Regions from separate parts of the Carnobacterium inhibens subsp. inhibens DSM 13024 genome, predicted to be linked through region 1. Evidence: predicted binding sites of a transcription regulator. Region 1 holds the regulator's gene; each other region holds the start of a gene.
What was found. The regulator LexA, encoded in region 1, represses DNA repair genes until DNA is damaged. The targets are predictions, from matches to a motif close to CNAACANNTGTTNG.

Region 1 (5,154 bases):
AATTTAGTGAATGATGCTGGAGGAATTTGGACATCTGATTTTACTTTAGAAGAATTGACTGGTACACAAATAGTACCTGAAGATGAATATTTTGTATTAGGAGATAACAGAAGATCAAGTAATGATAGTCGTTATTTTGGAAGCATCCCAGTAGATTCGATCATTGGAGAAACATCGTTTACGTATTATCCGTTTGATCGTATAAAATTTGTTCCATAAATAAAAGAATGTTAGGAGAAAAGCAAATGAGTAAAATTAATTTTTCTGATGGTCAAAATCAAAATGAAAGTTTTTTTGAACCGAGAAGTAAACGTCATCCTTCTCCTAGCGAAAAACGTAAGGAAAACAAAAGTCGCGGAAGCGAATTTTTCAGCACATTATTGTATTGTGTAGTGGCATTAATTATATTTTTTCTTGTTCGTCATTTCCTATTCGCTCCAGTAAGTGTTGATGGTGAATCAATGGTGCCTACTTTAGAAGACCGAGATCGTCTGATTTTAAATAAAGTTGATAGTATTGAACGTTTTGACGTAGTTGTTTTTCCTGCTCCAGATGCCCCTGAAAAACAATACATCAAGCGTATCATAGGTCTTCCAGGAGATACTATTCGATTCCAAGATGATGTATTATATATAAATGGAGAAGCAGTTGAAGAAGAATATCTAGCAAGTGTCGAAGAGGATTTAGCTCCAGGAGAAAACTTTACAGAAGATTTCTTATTAGCAGCTAAAACAGGAGAAGAAGTTGTTCCAGAAGGAAGTTATTTTGTGATGGGCGATAACCGACAAAATTCAAAAGACAGTCGAGTTTTTGGTTTTGTTGATGCTTCTAGTATAAGTGGTACGGCGAATTTTCGTATTCTTCCATTTAAAGAATTCGGTTCAATAGACGATAATTAAAAAAACAAAAAAGAAACTTTAAAGAATTCTGTTTTTGTGTAAAGAGAAAGGTGAAATAACTATGACCATTCAATGGTTCCCAGGACATATGGCAAAAGCAAGACGCCAAGTCACAGAAAAAATAAAACTAGTCGATATTGTTTTTGAACTAGTAGACGCAAGACTTCCATTATCAAGCCGCAATCCTATCTTAGATGAAATCATTGGAGAAAAACCAAGAATTATAATTTTAAATAAAAGTGATTTGGCCGATCCTATAGAAACAAAGAAATGGGTAGCTTATTTTAATAATCAAGGAATTGCGGCAGTGCCGATTATTGCACAAGAAGGAAAAGGCATGAAGCAATTGATGGAAAAGGCAAAAGAGATTTTGAAACCCAAATTTGATCGACGTGCTTCTAAAGGAATCAAACCTCGTGCCATCAGAGCCATGAGTATTGGGATTCCAAACGTTGGGAAATCTACTTTAATCAATCGTTTTATCAAGAAAAACGTTGCAATGACAGGTAATAAGCCTGGTGTTACGAAAGCTCAACAATGGTTGAAATTAGGGAAAGAACTGGAGTTATTAGATACTCCGGGCATACTTTGGCCAAAATTTGAAGATCCTGATGTTGGTAAAAAATTAGCTTTGACAGGTGCAATTAAGGATACTATTTTACAGTTAGATGATATTGCGATGTATGGATTAGAAGTAATGAAGACTCGCAACCCTAAAGCAATTGCTAAACGGTATCAATTAACGGAAGAAGAATTGAATCTTGAAACGCCTGAATTACTTATGTTGATCGGCGAGCGTAAAGGGTTTAGAGATGATTATACTCGTGCATCTGAATTGATCATTCATGATATAAGAAGTGGTAAAATGGGGAAATACACACTAGATATAGCTCCTGTTTCTTTACCAGAAGGACAGGAGAATTAAAAGTGGAAAAGCCAATGACAATTACCGCTATTAAAGAATTGTTAGCTACCATAATTGATCCTGGGGATGAACGTTTAGTTTTGATAAAAAATGATTCTCGTAAAGGGGCTTTAACGGCATATAAATCTTGGGAAAACCGTTTGAAGAAGCAACAAATGATTCTTGATAAGCAGCAAGAAATGCTCCAAATCGAGCGATTCTTTTGGGAAAAAGGAACTCAGTATATTGCTGGGATTGATGAAGTTGGAAGAGGGCCTTTAGCTGGACCGGTCGTTGCTGCTGCTGTTATTTTACCAGAAGATTTTAATGTCTTGGGAATCAATGATTCTAAACAGTTATCTAGTGAGAAAAGAGATTTTTTATTTGATCAGATCCAAGAATCTGCAATAGCAATTGGTATCGGTGTAAAAGATCATCAAGTTATTGATGAAGTTAATATTTATCAAGCGACAAAATTAGCAATGATCGAAGCCATTCAACAATTATCTCAACAACCAGAACAATTAGTCATTGATGCGATGCATTTACCGGTTAGTATCCCTCAAGAAAGTTTTATCAAAGGAGATGCGAAAAGTTTATCTATCGCGGCAGCCAGTATTATTGCTAAAGTAACGAGAGATAGAATGATGAGTGATTATGATGATTTGTATCCAGGTTATGGTTTTTCTAAAAATGCAGGTTATGGAACGAAAGTTCATTTAGAAGGTTTAGAAAAATATGGGGTCTGCCCAATTCACCGCAAAACATTTGCTCCTGTAAAGAATTTATTAAATTAAAAAGTAAAAAAATAACTTGGAGCTGTTCCAAGTTATTTTTTTACTTTTATTGAATATGACTGCGGTATAAACCGACAACTTTACCCAAAATAGTTACTTCATTTAATAGAATAGGGCTCATAGTATCATTTTCAGGTTGTAATCGATAATGGTCTTCTTCTTTGTAGAACCTTTTGCAAGTAGCTTCATCATCTACCGTCATGGCAATAACGATATCACCATTATTCGCTGTTCCTTGTTTGCGAATAATCACATCGTCACCGTCAAAAATACCTGCATTGATCATGCTTTCTCCACGTATCGTTAACATAAAGAGAGAATCATTTTCGAATTTTAAATTAGGAGGAAGCGGAAAATAATCTGTAGCTTCTTCTACTGCTAAGATAGGCTCACCAGCCGTAACGGTTCCTAATAGTGGAATTTTATCTAAAGCAATTCCCAATTTTGATAATCCTAGTGTTGTCATTTCGATTGCTCTTGGTTTACTTGGATCACGTTGGATAAAACCATTTTTTTCTAAACGAGAAAGATGGCCATGGACTGTTGATGTAGATGATAAAGAAACAGCCGTTCCGATTTCTCGCACTGTTGGTGGATAACCTTTTAATTTAACTTGATCATATATATATTGAAGAACTTCAACTTGCCTAGATTCAGGATTTTTACTCATATATATAAACACCTCATTTCTTATATTTTTATCACATTAAGATTACCATATACGACACAACAAATCAAACAAACGTTCGTAGATGAACAGCATTAAAAGGTGTTTTTTTCAAAAAAGTTTGTTATAGTTGAACAAGAAATAAAAATAATGGTGGAGTGATTAGATGTTACCTAAAGAACAAATAGACAGAATTAATGTTTTAGCAAAAAAATCAAAAAGCAAGGGATTGACACTTCAAGAACAAGTGGAACAAAAAAAATTAAGAGATGCCTATATCCAAGCATTTAGAGGCGGCATGAGAAACACAATTGAAGGTGTAAAGGTAGTAGATGAAAAAGGCAACGATGTTACACCTGATAAATTGAAAGATATTCAAAAAGACAAAGGTCTTCATGGCAGATAACAGCTCGATTGTGCATGGATGTGATAAATGTAAGATTCTCCCATTTAGTAACATTACGATCGTGAAAGCGTTGCACTTGAAGTGAAATAATAGTAAACTAATAGAGTACCTATTAGAGAGTTAAAATTGAAAGGATGATTTTTTTGTTTGATAACACAGACCAGTTAGCAGTAAATACAATTAGAACACTAAGTATGGATGGTATACAAAAAGCCAACTCTGGACACCCAGGTTTACCTATGGGGGCTGCTCCAATGGCTTACGCATTGTGGACTAAACAATTAAAAGTAAATCCAAAAAACTCAAAATGGTTTGACCGTGACCGTTTTGTCTTATCAGCTGGACACGGTTCAATGTTATTATACAGCTTGTTGCATTTAGCTGGATATGACGTTAAAATCGACGATTTAAAACAATTCCGTCAATGGGATAGTAAAACACCAGGACATCCAGAAGTTAACCATACTGATGGAGTAGAAGCAACTACTGGTCCTTTAGGACAAGGGATTGCAAACGGTGTAGGTATGGCTATGGCAGAAGCTCATTTAGCGGCTGTTTACAATAAAGAAAAACATACAATTATTGATCATCATACGTATGCTCTATGTGGGGATGGCGACTTAATGGAAGGTGTTTCAGCTGAAGCTGCAAGTTTAGCTGCTCACTTGGAACTTGGAAAATTAGTTGTTCTTTATGATTCAAATGATATTTCATTAGATGGTCCTACATCTAAAGCATTTACTGAAAATGTTGGCAAACGTTTTGAAGCTTACGGATGGCAACATATTCTTGTAAAAGATGGAAATGACTTAAATGAAATTAATGCAGCAATTGAAACTGCAAAATCTGAAACAAAAAAACCTTCTCTAATTGAAGTGAAAACTGTTATCGGATTTGGTGCTCCTAATGCAGGAACACATAAAGTCCATGGTGCACCACTTGGGGCAGAAGGAATCGAAGCAGCTAAAAAAGCTTACGGATGGGAAGGCGAAGACTTCTTTGTCCCTACTGAAGTAGCTGATCGGTTCAAAGAAACAATGGTAGATAAAGGCGCTAAAGCTGAAGAAGAGTGGAAAGCAGCATTTGAAGCTTACCGTGCTGAGTATCCAGAATTAGCTGAACAACTTGAAATGTCATTAAGCAATGAATTACCAGCAGATTGGGATGCAGAATTGCCAACTTATGATGTTGAAGATAACGCATTAGCTTCTCGTGTTACAGGTAGTCAAGCTCTAAATGCTATTGCAAAAAAAGTTCCTTATTTCTGGGGCGGTTCTGCTGACTTGTCTTCATCTAATAACACAATGATCTCAGATGTAAAAGATTTCCAAGCTGGTCAATATGAGGGAAGAAATATATGGTTTGGAGTTCGTGAATTTGGGATGACAGCTGCTATGAACGGGATTGCCTTGCATGGCGGTTCTAGAGTATATGGTGGTACTTTCTTCGTCTTTACTGATTACTTACGTGCTGCAGTTCGT
Region 2 (5,154 bases), 1.2 Mb from region 1:
ATATTTTTTATCGTTTTTTTATACCACGAGTTTTCTAAAAAAAGAACCACCCTTATTTGTCATCATCATATGACAGAAAAGGGTGGTCTATTTTGATTTAATTATTTTTCTTCTTCTACTAATTCTTTTTCAGAATCATAGCCTAGATCATCTAATGTTTCATCCAATTTATCAGCTGGAATAGTTTGATCTTCAGTTGGTTCCGCCGGCGTACCATGAACATTTCCATGCGCTGATTCTGGTTCATCGGAAGGAGCACCTTTATGTTCTATATCCGTCTTCTCCATGTGGTTCTCTTTCATGTCTTGAGCTTTTTCTACGCCCTTTTCTTTCCATTCTTTCCCTTTTTCCATGCCAGTGTCTTTTGCATCAGTGATTTTACCTTTTATATCTGTTCGTAATTCTTTCCCAGATTTAGGTGCAAACAATAATCCCGCTAACGCACCTGCTATAGGTAAAATAATTAATTTTGCTAATTCCATTCGTTTTACTTTTTTGGGTATCGCTTTAGTGACTCCCTTAACCAGTCTCTTATCTGTCTTCATCTTCGCTTTAGCTAACTGATGTGTCGATGGAAGATAATCTTTGGCCATGTCAAATGCGTCATGTGCATGATCTTTACCCATATTGATTAATTTTGATTTTTTCATTTTATTCGTGCTCCTTTCAATTTTTGTTCTTCTATTTTGCCATCTGCCTACCGTATAGATATCTCTATAAACATCATATAACACAAAAGGCATTGTCCAAAACAAAAGGCATTAAAAATAAAAGAAAATTACAATAAAACTATTCCTTCCAACTACTTCAGAAACTGCATCTTTTCCCCCTCAGTACTCTTATTTTGTAAACTGGATGGCTTTTTCTCCGATATCAAAACGATAGAACGTATGCGCTATCGGATTATTCGTTAAGTAGTGGTAAGCCTTGTCTTGGGCTTCTTGTAACGTTGAACCTTGTGCTGCAACAAATAAAATACGCCCTCCATCAGAAATAAGACTGCTTTTCTCTTTCTTCATACCCGCAGTATAAATGGTACAACCTAAATTTGCGGTAGTCATCTGTGGTAACGGAATATCTTTTATCGTATTTTCTGGGTAACCTTCAGCTGCAACAACAACACCTAGTGTATAGCGGTCCGTGTGCATTTTAATAACTGGATCTTTTTCATTTAAGATATCATCAATCACTTGTGCCAAATCAGAATCTAGCTGGTTCAAAATAACTTGGGTTTCGGGATCACCAAAACGAGCATTAAATTCGATGACCCTCAGACCATTTTTTGTCATCATCAATCCAGCGTAAATGACCCCTTTGAAAGGACGTGATTCAGCAACCATTGCATTCACAGTTGGTTTTATGACCGTCTCCAAAACTTCTTGAATCACCGCTTCAGAAACTTGCGGTACTGGAGAATAAGCGCCCATACCACCCGTATTCGGTCCTTTATCCCCATCATAGGCCCGTTTATGATCTTGGGCAACACCGGCATAATAATAGTTCGTTCCATTTACAAGAGCAAACAAAGAAAATTCTTCACCTTCGAGGTATTCTTCAATAACCACCTTGGGTTTGCCCGCTGCGTACTTCCCTTTCACTAACATCTCACTTAACGCAGTCGCAGCTTCCCTTAGAGTCATCGCAACGACTACCCCTTTTCCAGCTGCTAAACCATCTGCTTTGATGACAATTGGTACGCCATGGTTTTCCACGTATGCTAAAGCGGCATCATGATCTTCAAATATTTCATACGTTGCGGTTGGAATTGCATATTTTTCCATCAATTCTTTTGCAAATTGTTTTGAACATTCTAAGTCTGCTGCTTTTTTGCTTGGTCCAAAAACCTTTAATCCAGCACTATCGAAAGCATCTACTAATCCTTCAAATAGAGCTATTTCCGGTCCAATAAACGTCCAAGTAATTTTTTCTGATTTCGCAAAATGAATCAACGCTTGATGATCATTTACTGCAATATCAACCAATTGGATGCCATCATTTTCCATCCCAATATTCCCTTTAGCACAATAAACAGTTTCAACTAATGAGCTTTCTGTGAATTTTTTTGCGATGGCATGCTCACGGCCACCACTGCCGATAACAAGAAGTTTCATCTACGAAATCCTCCAATTTTTTTTATTGAATTAGGATATGTTTGAAAGCTAATAACTATTCTGATTTTTGGGCTAGCTGAGAAAGGTAGGATAACTACAGTAAATATCGACTTTCAGTTAATCAAACTAGCGCTTATTGTAGTTACTCAAATGAATATCAACTTTTAGTTAATCGAACTAGCGCTCGTTGTAGCTACTCGCTGCTTAATAAGATAGTTTTAAAACACTTCCTAGTTAGTTTTTGCTGTATTTTGGATTTGTTCAGTACTGTGTTGCATTCTAGTCTATTTCTTAATGTCTAAAATGACGTACATTAGTTTTTAGCATAGTCATTCCATATTTATTCGCCATTTCAATAGACTCTTTATCTTTGATACTCCCACCTGGCTGTATGATCGCCCTAATACCATGTTGTGCTGCGTATTCCACACTATCATTCATAGGAAAGAAAGCATCGCTAGCCAATACAGCATCTTCTATGGCGCTACTCGCTTCAGCCTGCTCGATCGCGATCTTAACGGCTCCAATACGGTTCATTTGACCGGCCCCAATTCCAACGCTCTGTTTGCTATTTGCCAGCACGATAGCATTGCTCTTTACGTGCTTAACTATTTTCCATGCAAAGTCCATAGCATTCATTTCATCTTCGGTTGGTTTACGGTCTGTCAGTACTTCCCAGTTAACCGCTGTATCTTCAGTACTGATATCTTGTGTTTGTTCCAATATACCGCCCAATACAGAAACAACTTCTTTGCCGCCTACTTTTGCAGTTGAGAAATCCAAGGTCATGATACGGATATTTTTTTTCTTCGATAGCGTATCTAACGCTTCTTTTGTATAACTTGGCGCAAGAACGATTTCTAAGAACATACTGTTCAGTTTTTCTGCTGTCACATTATCCAATTGGCGGTTGGCAACTACGATTCCTCCAAAGATTGAGACTGGATCCGCTGCGTAACAGCGATCAAAAGCCTCTTCAATCGTTTCAGCAATGCCCACTCCACATGGATTCATATGCTTGACAGCAACCACTGCCGGTTCATCAAATTCACGTATCATACGAATAGCAGCGTCCGCATCTTTAATGTTATTGTACGATAATTCTTTTCCATGTAATTGAATAGCATTTGCAATCGAGAAGGGTACAATCAGCGACTCTTGATAGAAATTAGCGACTTGATGTCCATTTTCACCATACCGTAGTTTTTGTTTCAAATCATAGGTCAACGTTAATTTTTCAGGTTCTTCTTCGCCAACACTAGTGGACAAATATTGCGCAATCAATGCGTCATAGCTCGCAGTGTGCCGGAAGACTTTTGCAGCTAAAGCTTGACGTGTTTTAATCGTTGTTGCTCCTTTTTCTTCCAGCTCATCGAGGACTTTACTATAATCAGCTGGATCCGTTAAAACGGTCACACTTGCATAATTCTTAGCCGCACTACGCAACATACTAGGGCCGCCAATATCAATATTTTCAATGGCTTCTTCTAAAGTAACATCCTTTTTGCTGATCGTTTCTTTAAATGGGTAAAGGTTTACCACCACAAAATCAATCGGTATGATGTTGTGTTTTTCCATTGCCGACATGTGTTCAGGTAGATCACGTCTCCCCAATAAACCACCATGAATAAGTGGATGCAAGGTTTTGACACGACCATCCATCATTTCTGGAAATCCAGTCACGTCTTCGACAGAAACGGTCGGGACACCTGCATCTTCTAATGCCTTTTTGGTTCCACCAGTTGAAATAATTTCGATGCCTTTTGCCACTAATGCTTGTGCGAATGGTACAATACCTGCCTTATCTGAAACGCTAATCAATGCTCTTGTCACTCTACGCCACTCCTCAATTTTTATTCACTCTTTTTAATGGTTTTATTTTTAATCACTTTTTGAATGACCTGCGGAAAAAGACGGTGCTCTACTTGATGTATTCTGGTCTCCAGAGAGTCTAGTGTATCTTCAGGTAAAATAGCCACCTTCTCTTGTGCGATAATTGGTCCAGTGTCTACCCCTGCATCAACAACGTGCACCGTCACACCAGTTTCCTTTTCGTTTGCTTCAAATGCGTCTTGAATGCTGCTTTTACCAGGATAATATGGCAATAAAGAAGGATGGATATTCAAGATACGATTTGCATACGCCGTTAGCAATGTCGGCCCAATAATTCTCATGTATCCTGCCAATACAATTAAATCCACCGCGTTTAGTTCAAGCTGCTTCAATAGTTCTGACTCATAGGCTGCTCGATTCTCATAGTTTTTCGGACTGAAGACTGTAAAAGGGATACCCATTTTTTTTGCACGCTCTATGACAGAGGCTTTCGGATTGTCGCAAAACAGGAAGCAAAGGATTGCATCGACTTGTTTGGAGGCGATTGCCTCTGCTATCGCTTGGAAATTAGAACCATTTCCTGAAGCAAATACAGCTATTCTCATAGTTGCTTCTCTTTCAAAATGACCTTTTCCTCTGATTCCTTTGAAATTACCGAACCAATCACATAGCCTTTTTCGTTGTTCTCTAAAAGAACGGCCAATACTTCAGGTACTTTTTCAGGAGCAACAGAAAGAACCATGCCGATTCCCATGTTGAATATTTCATACATGTCACCTTCTGGTATTTTACCGATTGTTTGCATCGTTTGAAAAATTGGCAACACTGGCCAGCTCCCTAACTGAATGTGAGCTTGTACGTTTTCAGGAAGCATCCGTGGAATATTTTCAACAAATCCGCCCCCTGTGATATGTGCAGCACTATGAAGCAACTGTTTTTTTATCAGTGGCAGTAAAGCATTAACGTAAATTTTTGTTGGCGTCAATAAAACATCGCCCAACTCTTGATCACCTAATTCTGGTATTTTATCCATTAATGTATACGCATGATCTTTAAAGAAAATTTTTCGTACTAACGAATAACCATTTGAATGGATTCCCGTTGAAGGTAACCCAATCAACATGTCCCCTTCTTTGACTAACGTAGCAGACAATAAAGCATCTTTTTCAGCAATACCAACCGTAAATCCAGCCAAATCAAAATCTTCCGG
Region 3 (5,154 bases), on a different contig from region 1:
AAAGGCGAAACACTATGGTCTATCTCTAATCAATATAAAATTCCTGTAACAGAAATAAAATCAATTAATAACCTAAAAGCTGATCTTATTTATCCTGGAGACAAATTGATAATAAATAAAGAATTTAAAGATAATGAAAAAAGCAAAAGTCAAACTAAGATAGATAATAAATTGAGTTTACCTCAATCTGTTCAAACTTGGAGAGTTTATAATATCAAAGGACCTTACATTAGAGGAAAAGAGATTGGTATTTTATCTCCGGCTAAATTTGGAGGTTTAGAATATGAAATTTTAGGCACATTATCTCCGGATGTATACAAAATTAAAACCAAAGATTTTGGAGAAGTAGCTATATACGCGGGAAGTGATACTAATGCTAGAATTAAATAAAAGAAGTAACGAGGATAATACTATTTTTGATACACCTTTTATGACGGCGAAGGGAGTGGCTAGTTTTCTTGCCAATTACCATTACTTTCATACGGCTGCGTTAGATAAGGGAGATATGGATGCCGTAATACTTATGTCAGATTTCAATGAAATTTTTTCTAAAGTAATAATAACAACAAAACAATATGAAGCCCTTTATTTGGTTTTTTATAAAGGACTTAATCAAAGAGAAGCGAGTGAAGAAATGAATTGTTCTAAGCAAGCTGTACAACAGTTAATTCATTCTAGTACAACTAAAATTTCTGAGTCTTATAAAATACAAATGAAGAATATAAGAAAGGAAGATACAATATGAACTTACTAATTGAAAATAAAAGAGCCATTAATATAAGTTATGTTATTACTTCTCCAGACCAATTAGATAATGAAATTACTAAAATTTTGAAGATGGAAAAAAAATCAGGAGAAATTTTGACTATTAAAGAGAGAATTTTCGTTATTAATTGGTTGATGGATACGTATATTATAAAATTTGGAGAAGTTCCTAAAGGTAATCAAATTCAACGGCTAGCTAATTGGTTACTGTTAGAAAACTTAAAGAATACACATCCAGACAAAGTAACTAGAGAGGAGTATCCTATTATGACGAAGAGACAGCTTAGGGCGCGTTACCGTCGTGAGATGGCAAATGAAAATATTCCCGATACTTACACAACTTTAAGTTATTTAAGTAGTAAAAAAAATTCCATTGCAAAATAAAATATCAAACTATTTAAAAATGCCATTAGCTCATATCATATAAGCTAATGGCATTTTTGTTTGTAGAATAATTTAAACCATAATATATAACCAACCTACAGATATTTTAACTAAAAAATTTGAAGTTTTTTTATAACTTTACTTAATTAGTCTGATGAAGTCCATTAATACAGAGTAGTCAGTAATTTTAAAATACTAAAAAAAGAAATCCGCTTTATAAAGCGGATTTCCATCGAACTTCACACTCGGTTTTTGCTTTAGAATAGAGTACCTCGCCATATTTATTGACGGAATCCATATCCTGTTTTTCATATAGTATCCCAATATACTCAGATATTTCTTCTTCAAGGGACCACAGAGTGAAATCAGCGCTGAATTTATCAATAAGACCTGATATATATAATTTGGTTACGGTTTCTTTTGCTAATAAGACAGCATAAAGCTCACTAATGATTTGAGAATTTGTAGAGCAAAAAGCTGGGTCGATATTTTCCATAAGATTAAACTCCTTTCACTACTCGTACGAACGTTTGTTCTTGTTTAAATCATAACAGGCTGTCGAAAACAAGTCAACAAGTTATCCTTTTATTTACAATCTATTTTAATTAATTAAATAGATTGTAAATAAAACTTGTCAACAGTACCCTCAGCCTAATTAATAGATGACGGATGATAAACGTCAATTAATACTAGAAGAACAGGAACTAAAGAATTTAGAAATAGAATTAATAAAAAATAGGAGGAATTAGTAATGGCAGATGAAGCGGTTAAGGCAGCACAAGTATGGGTAAATAAGACCTATTCAGGTAGATCTGGTTATACTACAGTAAATGAGGATGGAATTACTGGATGGTCAACGATGTATGCTCTAACAAAAGCATTACAATTAGAATTAGGAATTACTGCTACATCCAATAATTTTGGATCTGGGACATTATCAGAACTAGAACGCCAATACAATACTATTAGTATGGGAGTGAATGATAAGAACACTAATATTGTTAAGATTATTCAAAGTGCATTATTTTCTAAGGGATATAGTCCGGGGTCTATTAGCGGGACTTTTGGACCAGAGACTGAATCTGCAATTTCAAAAATGAAAGGTAATATGGGATTATCAGAAGATGGAAAAGTAACACCAAAAGTTTTTAAGGCACTTTTAACAATGGATGCATATGTTACATTAGAAAACTATGGTGGTACTGAAAAAATTAGAACAATTCAACAATGGTTAAACAAACGATATATTAATCGGAAAAACTTTTATATTCAACCAGCTGATGGAGTGTACTCTAGAGGAACGCAACAAGCTTTAATTTATGCTATTCAATATGAAGAAGGTTTATCGGATAGTGTAGCAAATGGTAATTTTGGACCTACAACAAAAAATAATTTGCCAACTTTACAGGTAGGCAGTCAAGATGGGACGACTCAGTTTGTTCACTTGTTACAAGCAGCGTTAATTTTCAACAATTTTGAAGTTGATTTTGATGGTATTTTTGGAAATGGTACTAAAGAAAAAGTTAGTGCGTTTCAAACTTTCTCTGGTCTTATGGGTGATGGAATTGTTGGTGCACAATCGTGGTCTTCTCTTCTTGTTAGTACTGGTGACCCAAATAGAAAGGGAACAGCATTAGATTGTGTTACAGAAATCACTCCGGCTAGAGCACAAACACTTGTTAATGCAGGATATGAAACAGTTGGCCGTTATTTAACAAATGTTAAGGGAACACTATTGAATAAAAAAATTCAATCTGGAGAACTTGCAACAATTTTTAACGCAGGATTAACAGTATTTCCTATTTATCAAACGTATGGAGGATCTGCAACCTATTTTAATGCTACACAAGGTAGTGAAGATGCTAAGATGGCTTACACAGCAGCAAAAAGTTATGGATTTGAAGAGGGAACTATTATCTATTTTGCTGTAGATTATGATTCAACTGATGATGAAATTAGTAGTAAAATATTACCCCATTTTCAAGCGATTTATTCGACTATGCAAACACTTGGTTCTTATAAAATTGGTATTTATGGCACGCGTAATGCTTGCTCTAGGGTATCTAAGGCAGGGTATGCTGTAACTAGTTTTGTTAGTGACATGTCAACAGGATTTAGTGGTAATTTAGGTTTTGCATTGCCAGAAAATTGGGCATTTGATCAAATTTCGACTATTAGTCTAGGTAGTGGAGAAGGTAAAATTGAAATTGATAATAACATTAAATCAGGCAGAGATAACGGAGTTAATAAGGTTATAAAAACAGATGAATCTATAATCGAACAAGAGTTGAGAACTGTAGCTGCAGGTATCTTCCCATTTAGCGAAATTTCCAATTATCGTGTAGAAATGGATAGTGAACCCCACATTATAGTTAATGATCGATACTATAAATTAGAATATAAAGCTTCATTAGATACTGATATTGGGGAAAGTAATTCATTAAATAGTATTGTTATATCAGAAGGAAAACCTAAAATAACTACATCATTGTTAACTACATTAACATCGGGAGAATCTATTGCCAGCGAATTAGAATTAGATATTGATACAAATAAATTAATTTATAGTTTTGCTTCAAATATTAACAATGGTTTTATATCAACGTATATAACTTTATCCTCAGATTTAGAAGTAGAATATAACTACGAAATTTCAAAAGCTGTAACTTTGACAAGCGGGCTAGTCACTACTCCAAAAATAATATTCACCTTAACTTTAAGAAATCCCGATGATCCTATTAATCCAAATGTTGTTCCTGTAGAGGTAGTAGAACCATATTTAGTTCGACAAGATGCAACATTCGGTAACGTTGTTACTAGTGTAGGTGTAGTGCTTATTTTAGCTTCTATGCTGTTTACTATAGCAAGCACAGGTGGTACGTCAACTCCAATTGTTATTAGTACTGGTGGAGTAGTTATATCGAGATTATTGAGTAATTAATTTTAAATAAACATATAATAAAAATTACGTTTTTAATTTATTTATAAAGTAATATCCACACCTTTATTTTAGAATACTTATAAAATAAAGATGTGGATATATGAGAGGAGCTAGGAATTTATCCTAGCTCCTTTAAATTTTATAATTAAAAAGAAATCAATATACTATTATACATATTGATTTAAAACAAGTAATTCTTTTGATAATTAATTAAACTAAGAGTATTGAAAAAGAACACTCATTAAAATAAGGAATATTTTCAGATAAAATTATTTATTTTTTTAAATGTATTCTATCAGGATTTAAATATTTTGATATTAATTCCTTGAACCGATAAATATCTTCTTTAGAATTAAAGTAGCACTTAGGTAAAGAAAATGCTAGAGATTCAGAAAAATAAACAATAAAATCATGTCTGATTTCTCGAACTGAGTAAATATGTTCCCAGTCACGATGACTATGCTCATTCGAAGCAATTAAATTAAGTCCTAAATCATTTGCTTCAACAGTAAGTTCTTCTCTTAAACCATAGTTACTTCTAAATTCTTTTTTTGCTTTATAAATTACAGCAAAATAAGAGAGTGGAACAACAATTAAAAGGACACATAATGCAGAAATAATAAAATTCGTTAGCAACGAAAGATCCGTTAAAGTAAATAAATAGATCATTAATATTAAAAAACCGCTAATTAAAATTTTTATAGCATATTTTATTCTCATATATAAGAAAATACGAGAATAATCTTTTTCTGTTAAAGAAAATTTAATTAGAACATCATTATTTTTATTCATACATACCTCCTGTTTAAAAAACTATTGTGAAATATAGTTTCCTGTAATTACAATATTACTATATTTGATTGAGTTAATACTAAGTTAAATCGGGTTTTTGTTGACCATGTACATTATATTATGTTTATAAAGTTATATTGTATATTTGTGTAGAGGAATGCATATTGGTTTATGGATAAAATAAATGTAATAGTCTGTGGTGCATTGCTCTCTTCAATTCCAAGTGATGTTCTACAAAAATAGTTACTTTTGGTAATATTTTTGGTTCAATT

Region 2: the regulator LexA is predicted to act here: its motif matches at 2,285-2,298, upstream of purD (phosphoribosylamine--glycine ligase).
Region 3: the regulator LexA is predicted to act here: its motif matches at 1,673-1,686, upstream of BR65_RS00460 (glycoside hydrolase domain-containing protein).

Annotation. Positions count from the first base shown of each region.
Region 1 is NZ_JQIV01000006.1:295,354-300,507, forward strand. It holds gene lepB (signal peptidase I) at 1-219, shown strand, start outside; gene lepB (signal peptidase I) at 246-899, shown strand; gene ylqF (ribosome biogenesis GTPase YlqF) at 961-1,824, shown strand; gene BR65_RS02620 (ribonuclease HII) at 1,839-2,600, shown strand; gene lexA (transcriptional repressor LexA) at 2,647-3,270, opposite strand; gene BR65_RS02630 (DUF896 family protein) at 3,434-3,673, shown strand; gene tkt (transketolase) at 3,808-5,154, shown strand, end outside.
Region 2 is NZ_JQIV01000006.1:1,541,648-1,546,801, forward strand. It holds gene BR65_RS08505 (YtxH domain-containing protein) at 102-650, opposite strand; gene purD (phosphoribosylamine--glycine ligase) at 840-2,111, opposite strand; gene purH (bifunctional phosphoribosylaminoimidazolecarboxamide formyltransferase/IMP cyclohydrolase) at 2,403-3,944, opposite strand; gene purN (phosphoribosylglycinamide formyltransferase) at 3,965-4,549, opposite strand; gene purM (phosphoribosylformylglycinamidine cyclo-ligase) at 4,546-5,154, opposite strand, start outside.
Region 3 is NZ_JQIV01000003.1:21,817-26,970, forward strand. It holds gene BR65_RS00440 (LysM peptidoglycan-binding domain-containing protein) at 1-390, shown strand, start outside; gene BR65_RS00445 (DUF134 domain-containing protein) at 374-745, shown strand; gene BR65_RS00450 (hypothetical protein) at 742-1,149, shown strand; gene BR65_RS00455 (hypothetical protein) at 1,364-1,645, opposite strand; gene BR65_RS00460 (glycoside hydrolase domain-containing protein) at 1,901-4,090, shown strand; gene BR65_RS00465 (YcxB family protein) at 4,364-4,882, opposite strand.